DNA from 4 places in the Streptomyces sp. NPDC043908 genome. Region 2 is predicted to be linked to each of the others. Evidence: riboswitches for the same ligand, from Rfam matches in the RefSeq annotation. Region 2 holds a riboswitch; each other region holds the start of a gene.
The links. A riboswitch is a leader RNA that binds a small molecule or an ion and turns the genes downstream of it on or off. The one in region 2 is predicted to bind cobalamin.
Positions count from the first base shown of each region.

Region 1 (3,621 bases), on a different contig from region 2:
GACGCCCAACGCGGCCGGCAAGCCCACGGGCGCACTGGTGCCCGGCGACGCGGGCCAGTGGACCTACGCCACGCTCGCCCTCGGCTCGGCGCTCGCGCTGTTCATGTACCCGCACTCCATCACGGCGACCCTCTCCTCGCGCAGCCGCGAGGTCATCCGCCGCAACACCACGATCCTGCCGCTGTACTCGCTGATGCTGGGCCTGCTCGCGCTGCTCGGCTTCATGGCGATCGCCGCCGGGGTCAAGGTCAAGAACGGCCAGCTGGCCATCCCGCAGCTCTTCGAGGACATGTTCCCGGACTGGTTCGCGGGCGTGGCCTTCGCGGCGATCGGCATCGGCGCGCTCGTCCCCGCGGCCATCATGTCGATCGCGGCCGCGAACCTGTTCACCCGCAACATCTACCGGGACTTCATCAAGCCGGACGCCACGCCCAAGCAGGAGGCGCAGGTCTCCAAGATCGTCTCGCTCCTGGTGAAGGTGGGCGCGCTGGTCTTCGTCCTGACCATGGACAAGACGGTCGCGATCAACTTCCAGCTGCTCGGCGGCATCTGGATCCTCCAGACCTTCCCCGCCCTGGTGGGCGGTCTGTTCACGCGCTGGTTCCACCGCTGGGCGCTGCTCGCGGGCTGGGCGGCCGGCATGGCGTACGGCACGCTCGCCGCGTACGGGGTCGCCTCCCCCACCCAGAAGCACTTCGGCGGCAGCTCCAAGAACATCCCCGGCATCGGTGAGATCGGCTACATCGGCCTCACCGCGTTCGTCCTGAACGTCGCCGTCACCGTCGTCCTCACGCTCGTCCTGCGGGCCGTGAAGGCCCCCGACGGGGTCGACGAGACGTCCCCGCAGGACTACACGGCGGACGCGGGCGACCCGGGCGTGGAGGTCGAACTGCCGCCGGCGACGGCGGGCTCGGCGCACTGAGCCGCACAGCGTGGGACGGGCCGCCGGGGAAACCCGGCGGCCCGTTTTCGTGGCTCCCGGGACTGCTCCGGGGAATGTCCACGACCGCCTCGCGGTTCCGCCCCACGGCCTCCGCAACCCCCTCGGGGGCGCGGGGAACCGCGCGACAGGCCGCCACCGGCCCGCGGTGAAGCAACTACCCAGCACACACACTCCGGTACGGATGCGACACAACATGTGGGGGCGCCACGACCGCCCGGCACAAGATGTATGCTCGTGCTCGCTGTCGCCGCAGGGGAATCCGGTGCAAATCCGGAACTGTCCCGCAACGGTGTACTCGTACGCGTTTGCGTACGTGTTCAGTCCGAGGACCTGCCGAACAGCCCGCCCTGACCGTCCGGTCCGGGCGCCGAGACGTCCGGGCCTCGCGGAATGGGCAGTGGACGCGGCGTACCCCCGAGGGGGTGTGTCCGTGTGCCCGCGCACTTCCCCGAGGCCCCGTGCCGAGCGAGGAGTGCCCCCACGTGACCATCGCCCCTGCGGATCCCGCTTCAGCGATCGCCGAGGAGTCGGTCGATGCCCCCGGGACCGCCCTGCTGCGGACCCTGACCGACCTCACCGCCGACCTGCCGGACACCGACCCCGGCCGTGTCGCCGCCGCCGCGCTGCGCGGCCGCAACGCGCGCTCGGACGAGGCGGAGCTGCGTGGGCTCGCCACCGAGGCCGCCGCGGGTCTGATCTCCGAGGACCCGGCGTACTCCCGCCTCGCCGCCCGGCTGCTGACGCTCACGATCGCCGAGGAGGCCGCGGGCCAGGGCTCGGTCTCGTTCTCCGAGTCGGTCGAGGTCGGCCACCGCGAGGGGCTGATCGCGGACCGCACCGCCGACTTCGTGCGGCTGCACGCGGCCCGGCTCGACGCGCTGGTCCAGACCTCCCTCGCGGACGGCGCCGACGACCGCTTCGGCTACTTCGGCCTGCGCACGCTCTACTCGCGCTATCTGCTGCGCCACCCGATCACCCGCCAGGTCATCGAGACCCCGCAGTACTTCATGCTCCGGGTCGCGGCGGGCCTGGCCGAGGACGACTCGGTGCGCGCGCTGGACGAGGTCGCCTCGCTGTACCGGCTGATGAGCCGGCTCGACTACCTGCCGTCCTCCCCCACGCTCTTCAACTCCGGCACCCGCCACCCGCAGATGTCCAGCTGCTACCTGCTGGACTCCCCGCTGGACGAGCTGGGCTCGATCTACGACCGCTACCACCAGGTGGCGCGGCTCTCCAAGCACGCCGGCGGCATCGGCCTTTCGTACTCCCGCATCCGCTCGCGCGGCTCGCTCATCCGGGGCACCAACGGCCACTCCAACGGCATCGTGCCGTTCCTGAAGACGCTGGACGCCTCGGTGGCGGCGGTCAACCAGGGCGGCCGGCGCAAGGGGGCGGCGGCGGTCTACCTGGAGACCTGGCACTCCGACATCGAGGAGTTCCTGGAGCTGCGCGACAACACCGGTGAGGACGCCCGGCGCACGCACAACCTGAACCTGGCGCACTGGATCCCGGACGAGTTCATGCGCCGGGTGGACGCGGACGGCACCTGGTCGCTGTTCTCCCCCGCCGACGTGCCCGAGCTGGTCGACCTGTGGGGCGAGGAGTTCGACGCCGCCTACCGCAGGGCCGAGGCCGCGGGTCTGGCCCAGAAGACGATGCCGGCGCGGGACCTGTACGGCCGGATGATGCGCACCCTGGCGCAGACCGGCAACGGCTGGATGACCTTCAAGGACGCCTCCAACCGCACCGCCAACCAGACGGCGGAGCCCGGCCACACGGTCCACTCCTCCAACCTCTGCACCGAGATCCTGGAGGTCACCGACGACGGCGAGACGGCCGTCTGCAACCTCGGCTCGGTGAACCTCGGCGCCTTCGTGCTGGCTTCCGGCGAGATCGACTGGGAGCGGCTGGACGAGACCGTCCGCACCGCCGTGACCTTCCTCGACCGCGTCGTCGACATCAACTTCTACCCGACCGAGCAGGCCGGCCGCTCCAACGCCAAGTGGCGTCCGGTGGGCCTGGGCGCGATGGGCCTCCAGGACGTCTTCTTCAAGCTGCGCCTGCCCTTCGACTCCCCCGAGGCGAAGGCCCTGTCGACGAAGCTCGCCGAGCGGATCATGCTCACGGCGTACGAGGCGTCCTGCGACCTCGCCGAGCGCTCGGGCCCGCTGCCCGCTTGGGAGAAGACGCGGACGGCCCGCGGTGTGCTGCACCCCGACCACTACGACGTCGAGCTGAACTGGCCGGAGCGCTGGGCGGCGCTGCGCGAGCGGATCGCCGCGGTGGGCATGCGCAACTCGCTCCTCCTCGCGATCGCCCCGACCGCGACCATCGCCTCCATCGCCGGTGTGTACGAGTGCATCGAGCCGCAGGTCTCCAACCTCTTCAAGCGCGAGACGCTCTCGGGTGAGTTCCTCCAGGTCAACGGCTACCTGGTGGAGGACCTGAAGCGGCTCGGCGTGTGGGACGCGCAGTCCCGCGAGGCGCTGCGCGAGGCGAGCGGCTCGGTCCAGGACTTCAGCTGGATCCCCGCCGACGTGCGCGCGCTCTACCGCACGGCGTGGGAGATCCCGCAGCGCGGCCTGATCGACATGGCCGCGGCCCGCACCCCGTTCCTGGACCAGTCGCAGTCGCTGAACCTGTTCCTGGAGACGCCCACCATCGGCAAGCTGTCGTCG
Region 1 is NZ_JBWKEI010000019.1:71,193-74,813, forward strand. It holds gene mctP (monocarboxylate uptake permease MctP) at 1-922, shown strand, start outside; cobalamin riboswitch at 1,156-1,295, shown strand; gene AC069K_RS31835 (ribonucleoside-diphosphate reductase subunit alpha) at 1,426-3,621, shown strand, end outside.
Region 1: linked by a shared signal. The riboswitch ahead of AC069K_RS31835 (ribonucleoside-diphosphate reductase subunit alpha) and the one ahead of nicT (Nickel transporter NicT) in region 2 are both predicted to bind cobalamin.

Region 2 (3,621 bases):
AGAAAGGGGCGGGGTCCGTGATGGCGGCAAGGCCCCCGGGGCGGGGCGCGGGGCGCTCCGTCGGGTCCACGCCATCCCCAGAGTTGGGGATACCGTGCCCCGCCGCCCCCTCCTAGTCTGGGCCCGGCGGAACGTCCCCCGCCCGCGCGGGGGGTGTTCCGGCGCCGAGACCGCGAGCGGACACGGGAGCATGCGATGGAGCACGCGACGGAGCACGCGCACCAGGTTGCCGACGGTCCGCAGTCCGTCATCTGGGACATCACCTACGCCTGTCCGCTGCGCTGCACCCACTGCTACTCGGAGTCCGGCAGACGCCCGTCGCGGCAGGTGAGCCACGAGGACCTGCTCCGGATCGCCGACGCGATCATCACCCTGGGCCCGGTCCAGGTCACCCTCGCCGGGGGCGAACCACTGCTGGTCAAGGGGGTCTTCGAGGTCGCGGAGCGGCTGACGCGCGCGGGGATCTCGGTCCTCGTCTACACCGGCGGCTGGAACTACCGGCCGTGGATGACCGAAGAGCTGGCGCGTGTCTGCGGACGGGTCGTGGTGAGTGTCGACGGTCCCACGCCCGAGGTGCACGACCGAATTCGCGGCAGGGCGGGTTCGTTCGGCCGGGCGATGCGCGCGCTGGCGCTGCTGGAAGACGGTGCGCGGGAGCGGGACCGGCGAGCGGACCGCCCGCTCCCGTTCGCCGTCGACTGCGCGGTCGTCCGGAGCAACATCGACCGGCTGGAGGAGTTCTGCACGGACGTCCTGCCGCGCTTCCCGCACCTCAGCTCCCTGGACTTCGGCGCCGCCGTCCCGTCGGGGCTCGGCAGCCGCGCCGGATACGCCGAGCACGAGCTGCTCACGGACGAACAGCTCGCCCGGCTGGGCAGTGAGGAGCAGCGTGCGCGGCTCCAGTCGCTCGCCCCCGCCACGGTCCGCGTCGGCACGTCGACCAACTTCTCCCTGCAGATGAATCCCGAGCAGGTGGCGCGCGGCCTCGACTTCCAGTCCCTCCAGGTCGAGCCCGACGGGCAGGTGCGGGCCATGCTCATCTACGAGGGGACGGTGGGCAGTCTGCTGGAGGAACCGCCGGCCGAGCTGTGGCGGCGTGCGGTGGAACGGTGGAACGATCCGTTCGTGACCGAGGCGCTCTCCGACGCGGGCACCATGCGGAGCTGGGCCGAGGCCGTCCGGCGCATCGACTACCACTTCGGTTCCGACGAGGTCCGCGCCCGCATCGACCGCCGCCCGGCGTTCGTCGCGCCGGCGACGAAGTGAGCACGGCTGCCCGGAATGTGATCTGCAATACCCGCGTCCACGGCCAGACTTGCAGGTGGGGCGGGTCGCACCTACGGTTGGCGAGCCGTGGTGTTCGGGAAGACCGGTGCAAGACCGGAGCGGCCCTCGCCACTGTGATCGGGCCCCACGTCGTTCAGGCCATGAACGGCTTCGGGTAGCCCGTCCCGTTGTGCCACTGGTGGCCGTGAGGCCGCTGGGAAGGCGGGGACGGTGCGACACCCGGAAGCCAGGAGACCGGCCACGGCATCTCGCGTAATGATCCACGAGGTGCTGGAGCGTGAACGAATGACCCTGCCCACCCCTGCCGCCACATTCCACTGGCGACGTGAGGACACCGTACGCACCGCCTGGCTGCTGGCGGTGATCGCCGCCCTGCACGTCGTCGCGTTCGGCATCCTCTTCCTGCTGGTGGTGCCCGAGCACTACGAGGTCGGTTCCAAGACGTTCGGCCTCGGGCTCGGCGTCACCGCGTACACCCTCGGTATGCGGCACGCCTTCGACGCCGACCACATCGCCGCGATCGACAACACCACCCGCAAGTTGATGGCCGACGGCAAACGGCCGGTGTCGGTCGGCTTCTGGTTCGCCCTCGGGCACTCCAGCGTCGTCGTGGTGATGGCGGCGCTGGTCGCCGGGGGCGCCCAGCTCGCGGGCACCCTGATGAACGACGACTCGCCGACCCATCAGACCCTCGGCGTGGTCGGAACGACCGTCTCCGGATCGTTCCTCTACCTCATCGCCGCCCTCAACCTGCTGGCCCTGGTCGGCATCCTGCGGGTGTTCCGGGCCATGCGCGCCGGGACGTACGACGAGGCCGCGCTGGAACAGCACCTGGACTCACGGGGGTTCATGAACCGCCTCCTGGGGCGTTTCACCAAGTCGATCACCCGCCCCGGCCAGATGTACCCGCTGGGCTTCCTCTTCGGCCTCGGCTTCGACACCGCCACCGAGGTCACCCTGATGGTGATGGCCGGCTCGGGCGCCGCCGCCGGACTGCCCTGGTACGCGGTGCTGTGCCTGCCGCTGCTCTTCGCGGCGGGGATGAGCCTGTTCGACACCATCGACGGCACCTTCATGAACTTCGCCTACCAGTGGGCGTTCTCCAACCCGGTGCGCAAGGTGTTCTACAACCTCACCATCACCGGTCTTTCCATCGCGGTGGCCTTCCTGATCGGCACGATCGAGCTGGTGGGCGTGCTGCACGAGAAGCTGGACCTGCGGGACGCCGTCACCGGGTGGGTCGCGGGCCTCGACCTGGACAACGTCGGCTTCATCATCGTCGGCCTGTTCGTCGCGGTGTGGGCGGCGGCGCTGGCGTACTGGCGGTTCGCCAGGGTCGAGCAGCGGTGGGCGGTACGCGCCGCCGCGGCGCCGGGCCGGACCTCGCCGGACGCCGCCCGCGACGAGGCGGCACCCGGCCCCCGGGGCGAGGCCGTTCCCGCGCCCCGGGACGGCGCCGCGCCCGCCCCGGACGCCGTCGGCTGAAGGCCCCCGCGCCTGGTCGCGGGGGAGACCGGGGCCGGTCCGGTGGGTGTCGTGGCCGGGACGGAGATCCCCGGGACGGAGATCCGTCCCGGGCCCCTCACCGACCGTCGGTCACCCGGCGGCCAGCACCGCCTTGCGGTGGCTGAACGTCTCGATGGAGTAGCGGCCGTGGTAGTTGCCCATGCCGCTCTCCCCGACGCCGCCGAACGGCAGGTCGGAGACGGTGAGATGGGCCAGCGGCAGCCCGAGGCCGAGGCCGCCCGATGAGGTCTCGGCGGCCAGGCGCTCCCGGGTGGTGTCGGACTCGGTGAAGGCGTACAGCGCCAGCGGCTTGTCGCGGTCGTTGATGAAGTCGATGGCCTCGTCCAGGTCGGACACCGTCACGATCGGCAGGATCGGGCCGAAGATCTCCTCCCGCATCACCGGCGACTTGGGGTCGACGTCGGCGAGGACGGTCGGCGCGAGGTACTTGGTGGCGCGGTCGCCCCGGCCGCCGGTGACGACACGGCCGGAGTCGAGCAGACCGTTCAGACGGTCGAAGTGGCGCTCGTTGACGATACGGCCGTACTCGGCGGAGGCCTGCGGGTCGGTCCCGTACAGCGCCTCGATCGCCCGGGTCAGCGCCGGTTCGAGGGCCCGGGCCGTCTCGGGGTCGGTGAGGACGTAGTCGGGCGCGACACAGGTCTGGCCCGCGTTGAGGAACTTGCCCGCGGCCAGCCGGGCCGCGACGCCGGCGATGTCGGCGTCCCGGTCGACGAAGGCCGGGGACTTGCCGCCCAGTTCGAGGGTGACGGGCGTGAGGTGCTGGACGGCCGCGGCCATGACGATACGGCCGACGGTGCCGTTGCC
Region 2 is NZ_JBWKEI010000003.1:20,540-24,160, forward strand. It holds gene AC069K_RS08125 (radical SAM protein) at 196-1,266, shown strand; cobalamin riboswitch at 1,338-1,544, shown strand; gene nicT (Nickel transporter NicT) at 1,543-2,772, shown strand; gene AC069K_RS08135 (aldehyde dehydrogenase family protein) at 2,884-3,621, opposite strand, start outside.

Region 3 (3,621 bases), on a different contig from region 2:
TCTTCGCGGCGCTCGTCGGCGCCATCCTGTGGAATCTGGTGACCTGGCTGCTCGGACTGCCGTCCAGCTCCTCCCACGCGCTGTTCGGCGGTCTGATCGGCGCGGCCGTGATGTCGGCCGGCTGGTCCTCGGTGAACGGCTCGACCGTCGTCACCAAGGTGCTCCTGCCCGCCGTCGCCGCCCCGATCGTCGCGGGCGTCGCCTCGATGCTGGCCACCCGGCTGACGTACCGGATCAACCGGAACGCCGACCCGGCGGCCGAGAAGGCCACCGCCAAGGGCTACCGGGCCGGGCAGATCGCCTCCGCCGGCCTCGTCTCGCTCGCCCACGGCACCAACGACGCGCAGAAGACCATGGGCATCATCACCCTCGCCCTGGTCACCGGCGGCGTGCTGCACCCGGGCGCCAACCCCCCGCTGTGGGTCATCGTCTCGGCCGGCATGGCCATCGCCATGGGCACCTACCTCGGCGGCTGGCGCATCATCCGCACCATGGGCAAGGGCCTGACCGAGCTGGCTCCGCCGCAGGGCTTCGCCGCCCAGTCCGGTGCCGCGACCGTCATCCTGGCCTCCTCGCACCTCGGCTTCTCGCTCTCCACCACCCAGGTCTGCTCCGGCTCCGTCATGGGCGCCGGCCTCGGCCGCAAGGGCGGAGTGGTCCGCTGGTCCACCGCGACCCGGATGTTCATCGCCTGGGGCCTGACCCTGCCCGCCGCGGGCCTGGTCGGCGCCGGCGCCGAGTTCCTCGCCGGACGGGGCACCTGGGGCATCGTCCTCGTGGCGGTCCTGCTGGTCGGGGGCTCCGGCTTCATCTGGAAGCTGTCGCGCCGCCAGCCGGTCGACCACAACGACGTCACCCACGTCCCGGCCGCCGTTCCGGCCGAGCCCGCCGGTGTCGTCACGACCGCGATGGCCGCGGTCACCCCGCCGCCCACCGCCGCCGCCGCGGCCGTCGACCTGACGGCCACCATCCCGGCGCCCGCCCCCGCCGACCCGGCCCGCCCGGCCGTCGTCTGACCCGGCCGCGCTCCCCGAAGGAATCGTCATGCACATCGACTGGGCAGCTCTCGGCACCGTCTTCGGTGTCAGCCTCATCGTCACCGTCGGCCTGGTGGGCCTGTTCACCGTCGGCATCGTCGGCCTCAGCAAGCAGCAGTCGGCGGCGGCCGGCAAGGGCAACGTCGCCGTGGCCCGCACCACCGCCTACCTCTGCTTCGCGCTCTGCGCGGCGGCCGTCGCGTACGGCATCAACCTGATCGTCGCCAAGTAGGCCGACGACCGGCGCCGCACCCTCCACAACCGCCCTCCGGCCCTGCCGGGGGGCGGTTTCCTGTGTGCCTGCGCACACTCTCCCGTCGCAGGTCAGCAGCGAGTTGACGGGCGTTCCCGGGCATGGTGGACTGCCCGAGCCATTTACGGCGGCAGAAGAGGAAGCCGGTGCGAATCCGGCGCGGTCCCGCCACTGTCATCGGGGAATCATCCCCGTGAGCCAGGAACTCTCACCGCCGGTCGACGTCGTACCAGGGCGCGGACACCCTGAGTGAGGACATACCGCCATGCGCGCCTGCCTGTTGCCGGCACCCCCCGGACGTACCGGAGTTCCCCGCGGCGTTGCGGCGGGCTGATCCCATGCGTGCCGATCGCACTTTCGCGTACGGCGCCACCGCCGGTCTCCTCGGCGACCTCCTCCTCGGCGACCCCCGCCGCGGACACCCGGTCGCCGCGTTCGGCCGTGCCGCGGCCGCCGTGGAGCGCGCGCTGTGGCGCGACCACCGTGGCTGGGGCGCGCTGCACACCGCCGTGTGCGCCGGAGGCGCCGCGGGCGCCGCGCTGCTCGCCACCCGTGCCGTACGCCGCAGTCCCGCCGCCTCCGTCGCCCTGACCGCCGCCGCCACCTGGACGGTCGTGGGCGGCACTTCGCTGGGCCGGGAGGCCCGCGCGATCGGCGCCGCACTCCAGGCGGGAGACGTCGAGGCGGCCCGCGCGCGGCTGCCGCATCTGTGCGGGCGCGACCCGCAGTCGCTGGACGGGCCCGGCATCGCGCGCGCGGTCGTCGAGTCCGTCGCCGAGAACACCTCCGACGCCGTGGTCGGCGCGCTGGTGTGGGGGGCGCTCGCGGGCGTGCCCGGTCTGGTGGCGTTCCGCGCGGTCAACACCCTGGACGCGATGGTCGGCCACCGCTCGCCGCGCCATCTGCGGTACGGGTGGGCCTCGGCGCGCCTGGACGACGTGGCGGGCTGGCCGGGCGCCCGGCTCACGGCCGCGCTCGCGGTCGTGGCGGGAGGCGCGCCGCGCGCCGCCACGCGCGCGTGGCGGTCGGACGCGGCCAAGCACCCGAGCCCCAACGCGGGGCCGGTGGAGGCGTCGTTCGCGGGGGCGCTCGGCGTACGGCTCGGCGGCACCCTCGCGTACGGCGGCCGTGTCGAGAACCGGCCGGTGCTGAACGGGGACGGCCGGGCGGTGGAAGTGGCGGACATCGAGCGGGCGGTGCGGCTGTCGCGCCGGGTGGGCTGGCTGGCGCTGGGTGTGGCGATCGCGGTGAGGAAGGTACGGACATGAGCGGCGGACTGCTGGTCGCGGGCACCACGTCGGACGCGGGGAAGAGCGTCGTCACCGCCGGGATCTGCCGGTGGCTGGTGCGCCGGGGTGTGAAGGTCGCGCCCTTCAAGGGACAGAACATGTCCCTCAACTCCTTCGTCACGCGCGAGGGCGCGGAGATCGGGCGCGCGCAGGCGATGCAGGCGCAGGCGGCGCGCGTGGAGCCGTCCGCGCTGATGAACCCGGTGCTGCTCAAGCCGGGGAGCGACCGTTCGAGCCAGGTCGTGCTGATGGGCAAGCCGGTGGGCGAGTTGAGCGCCCGCGGCTACCACGGCGGGCGCCAGGAGGCGCTTCTGGGCACGGTCGTGGACTGCCTGGAGCGGATGCGGGGCACATATGACGCCGTGATCTGCGAGGGGGCGGGCAGCCCGGCCGAGATCAACCTGCGGCGCACCGACATCGTCAACATGGGCATCGCGCGCGCCGCGAGGCTGCCGGTGGTGGTGGTCGGCGACATCGACCGGGGCGGGGTGTTCGCCTCGTTCTTCGGGACGACGGCGCTGCTGAGCCGCGAGGACCAGGCGCTGGTCGCCGGGTACATCGTCAACAAGTTCCGGGGCGACGTCTCGCTGCTCGAACCCGGTATCGAGATGCTGCGCGGCCTCACCGGGCGCCACACGTACGGGATCCTGCCGTTCGCGCACGGGCTCGGCATCGACGAGGAGGACGGCCTGCGGGTGTCCTTGCGCGGCGCCGTGCGCGAGTCCGTGGTGGCGCCGCCGGTCGGCGAGGACGTGCTGCGGGTCGCGGTGTGCGCGGTGCCGCTGATGTCCAACTTCACGGACGTGGACGCGCTCGCCGCCGAACCGGGCGTGATCGTACGGTTCGTGGACCGGCCCGAGGAGCTGGCCGACGCGGACCTGGTCGTGGTGCCGGGAACCCGGGGCACGGTCCGGGCGTTGGAGTGGCTGAGGGAGCGGGGGCTGGCGCGGGAGCTGGCGCGCAGGGCGGCCGAGGGGCGCCCGGTGCTGGGGATCTGCGGCGGCTACCAGCTGCTCGGCGAACACATCGAGGACGACGTCGA
Region 3 is NZ_JBWKEI010000006.1:292,172-295,792, reverse strand. It holds gene AC069K_RS16105 (inorganic phosphate transporter) at 1-1,016, shown strand, start outside; gene AC069K_RS16100 (hypothetical protein) at 1,045-1,269, shown strand; cobalamin riboswitch at 1,376-1,572, shown strand; gene AC069K_RS16095 (cobalamin biosynthesis protein) at 1,629-2,558, shown strand; gene AC069K_RS16090 (cobyric acid synthase) at 2,555-3,621, shown strand, end outside.
Region 3: linked by a shared signal. The riboswitch ahead of AC069K_RS16095 (cobalamin biosynthesis protein) and the one ahead of nicT (Nickel transporter NicT) in region 2 are both predicted to bind cobalamin.

Region 4 (3,621 bases), on a different contig from region 2:
TCGGTCGCGGAGCGCAGGCCACTGTCCGTCTACCTCGGGGCAGATGGCCGCTGGTTCAGCGTTTCCGGCTGGAGCCAGGGTGTCGAGCTCATTACTGGAGCCACGCCCAACCTGGATGATGTCGTCAGGGCTGGTGCGGCATGGGATCAGGTAAGGAGCCTGCGGGAGCTGCGGGTCGGGCTGCCGTTTCTGCACGTCAGTGAGCGCGCCGAGGCGCACGAACGCGGACCGGCCGCGGTTGTGGAGCTGCAGTGGCGCACGATGCGGGAACAGGCTGCCGAGGCGCCGAGTTTCCCGGCGTTCGGAGAACTTGTGGAAGCGGCACATTCCGAGCCGAGGCTACGACAGCTCTACGTGTTCTCCAGTCACTGGACGCTCGGCTTCAGTTCCTGCATCGGGTTCCCGTTCCACGTGGAGGTGGCCATCGCGCCGTCGCACAACGACAGCCCGTACCGCGTGATGAAGCATCCCCACTCCGTCGTGATCGGCGAGGCTGCCACGGCGGAGGAGGCGGTCGCGTCGGCCGTGTCCCACCTACCCACCGGGCTCGGCCCAGCAGTTACGGGAACCGCCGAACGGGGTGCGTGACGCGTCTGGGCAGGAAGCGACAGCCTGAACCTAGTCACGAACAGTCATTAATCCGCAGCCAATTGACTGCTGGTCAGGATACCGGGAGCGGGGCGATCCGACTGGCCACCCACACTGACAACGCATCCTGCGGGACGCCGCCAAGGCCCTGGGCGTGCCCAGGGCGGTCTGGGGCACACGTACAACATTGGGAGCATTATCGCCTTTTCGAATATGTCGAAAACATGTGCAGTCGCAGCGTGGAGATGTGCGCGAGCACAGGGCAAGAGCCCGGCGCCGGACGCGGGTGCGGTGGGAAGGGGATCAGCCGGGCATGGCCTACCGGTCGAGCCTGCCGTAGCCGCTCGGCAACCCGCTGCGGTCCGAGGGCCACGTCTCGTGTGGACGTCCGAATGATGGACGGGGGTCGTCGGGCAGCGGGTGCTCGGCCTAGTCTGGCCGGTGCAGCTGGTTCGCCCCGTCCGCCAGGCGGGATGCGTCGTAAGAGGGAACCCGGTGGGAATCCGGGACTGCCCCGCAGCGGTGAGCGGGAACGACCGCCGTCATACGCACTGGGACCGGACAACGGTCCTGGGAAGCGACGGCCAGTAGGTGCCGCCGGGTCCACCACCCGGCCGGCGTGCCCGCGAGTCCGAAGACCTGCCCGTTGCCCGCACCCGGACGGTTCCGTGTGCGGATATCCCGGTGACCTCGTGGGCGGGTCGGCGTACACAGCGAGCGGCAGGTGCGGGCACTGGTCCCGTGGCGTGGCCCGCCCGTTCTGTCGTTCCCTTCGCGTCCGCGTCCCGTCGCCGGGATGTTTCTGGAGACATCTCGCGAAGGAGAGATCCGTGACAGCGAAGCCCGCAGCCGCGGCAGTACGAGCTACCGTGTACGGCTATCCCCGTCAGGGGCGGAACCGCGAACTGAAGAAGGCCGTCGAGGGCTACTGGAAGGGCCGCGTCACCGCCGACGCCCTCCGGGCCGCCGCCGCCGAACTGCGCCGTGCGAACTGGCAGCAACTCGCCGAGGCCGGCATCCACGAAGTACCGACCGGCGACTTCTCGTACTACGACCACGTCCTGGACACCAGCGTCATGGTGGGCGCTGTCCCCGCCCGTCACCGGGAGGCGGTCGACGCGGACGCGCTCGACGGCTACTTCGCCATGGCGCGTGGTACCCAGGACGTGGCGCCGCTGGAGATGACCAAGTGGTTCGACACCAACTACCACTACCTGGTGCCCGAACTCGGCCCCGACACCGTGTTTGCCGCGAACCCCGCCCAGCAGGTCGCCGAACTCGGGGAAGCGGTCGCGCTCGGACACACAGCCCGCCCCGTCCTGCTCGGTCCGATCACCTACCTACTGCTGGCCAAGCCCGCTCCGGGCGTGGACGTGGACTTCGAACCGCTGACGCTGCTGGACCGGCTGCTCCCGGTGTACGCCGAAGTGTTCGCGGAACTGCGGGCCGCCGGAGCGGAGTGGGTGCAGCTGGACGAGCCCGCCCTGGTGCAGGACCGCACCCCGGCCGAGCTGAACGCCGCGTCCCGCGCCTACCGCGACCTCGGCGCCCTCACCGACCGGCCCAAACTGCTCATCGCCTCCTACTTCGGCCGCCTCGGCGAGGCCCTCCAGATCCTCGCCGCCGCGCCCGTCGAGGGCCTCGGACTCGACTTCACCGACACCGGCGCGGCCAACCTCGACGACCTCGCCGCCGTCGGCGGACTGCCCGGCAAGCGCCTGGTGGCAGGCGTGGTCAACGGCCGCAACATCTGGATCAACGACTACCAGAAGTCTCTGACCACCCTCGGTACTCTCCTCGGCCTCGCCGGCCGGGTGGACGTCGCGGCGTCCTGCTCCCTCCTGCACGTTCCCTTGGACGCTTCGGCCGAGCGCGACATCGACCCGCAGATCCGACGCTGGCTGGCCTTCGCCCGTCAGAAGACCACCGAGATCGCCACCCTTGCACGCGGACTCGCCCAGGGCACGGGCGCGATCGAGGCACAACTCGCGGCCAACCGGGCCGATCTCGCCTCACGGGCGAGCTCTGCCCTCACCCACGACCCCGCGGTCCGGGCCCGGACCGCAGCGATCACCGATGCCGATGGACGGCGCTCCCAGCCCTACGCGGAGCGGACCGCTGCCCAGAAAGCCCTTCTGGGGCTGCCGCTGATCCCCACGACCACCATCGGGTCGTTCCCGCAGACCGACGAGCTGCGCGCGGCCCGCGGCGCCCTTCGGGCCGGCCGGATCGACATCGCCGGCTACGAGGCGCGCATCAAGGACGAGATCGAGGAAGTGATCTCCTTCCAGGAGAAGACCGGCCTAGACGTCCTGGTGCACGGTGAGCCCGAACGCAACGACATGGTGCAGTACTTCGCCGAGCAGCTCACCGGCTACCTCGCGACGCAACACGGCTGGGTCCAGTCCTACGGCACCCGCTACGTGCGCCCGCCGGTGCTGGCAGGGGACATCTCGCGCCCCGAGCCCATGACCGTCCGCTGGACCTCGTACGCGCAGTCCCTGACGGCCAAGCCGGTCAAGGGCATGCTCACCGGGCCGGTCACGATGCTGGCCTGGTCCTTCGTACGGGACGACCAGTCGCTCGGCGAGACCGCCCGGCAGGTGGCGCTCGCGCTGCGGGACGAGGTCAACGACCTTGAGGCCGCGGGTACGTCGGTCATCCAGGTCGACGAACCGGCTCTCCGCGAGACCCTGCCGCTGCGCGCCGCCGACCAGGCGGACTACCTGGCCTGGGCCACCGAGTCCTTCCGGCTGACCACCAGCGGGGTCCGGCCGGACACCCAGATCCACACCCATATGTGCTACGCCGAGTTCGGCGACATCGTGCAGGCCATTGACGACCTCGACGCCGACGTCATCAGCCTGGAAGCCGCGCGCTCCCACATGCAGGTCGCCCGCGAACTCGCCGCCCACGGCTATCCCCGCGAGGCCGGCCCTGGCGTGTGGGACATCCACTCCCCGCGCGTCCCGAGCGCTGAGGAGGCCGCCGGTCTGCTGCGTACCGGTCTGGAAGCCATCCCGGCCGGGCGGC
Region 4 is NZ_JBWKEI010000001.1:879,817-883,437, forward strand. It holds gene AC069K_RS04145 (DUF6193 family natural product biosynthesis protein) at 1-588, shown strand, start outside; cobalamin riboswitch at 1,020-1,249, shown strand; gene metE (5-methyltetrahydropteroyltriglutamate--homocysteine S-methyltransferase) at 1,419-3,621, shown strand, end outside.
Region 4: linked by a shared signal. The riboswitch ahead of metE (5-methyltetrahydropteroyltriglutamate--homocysteine S-methyltransferase) and the one ahead of nicT (Nickel transporter NicT) in region 2 are both predicted to bind cobalamin.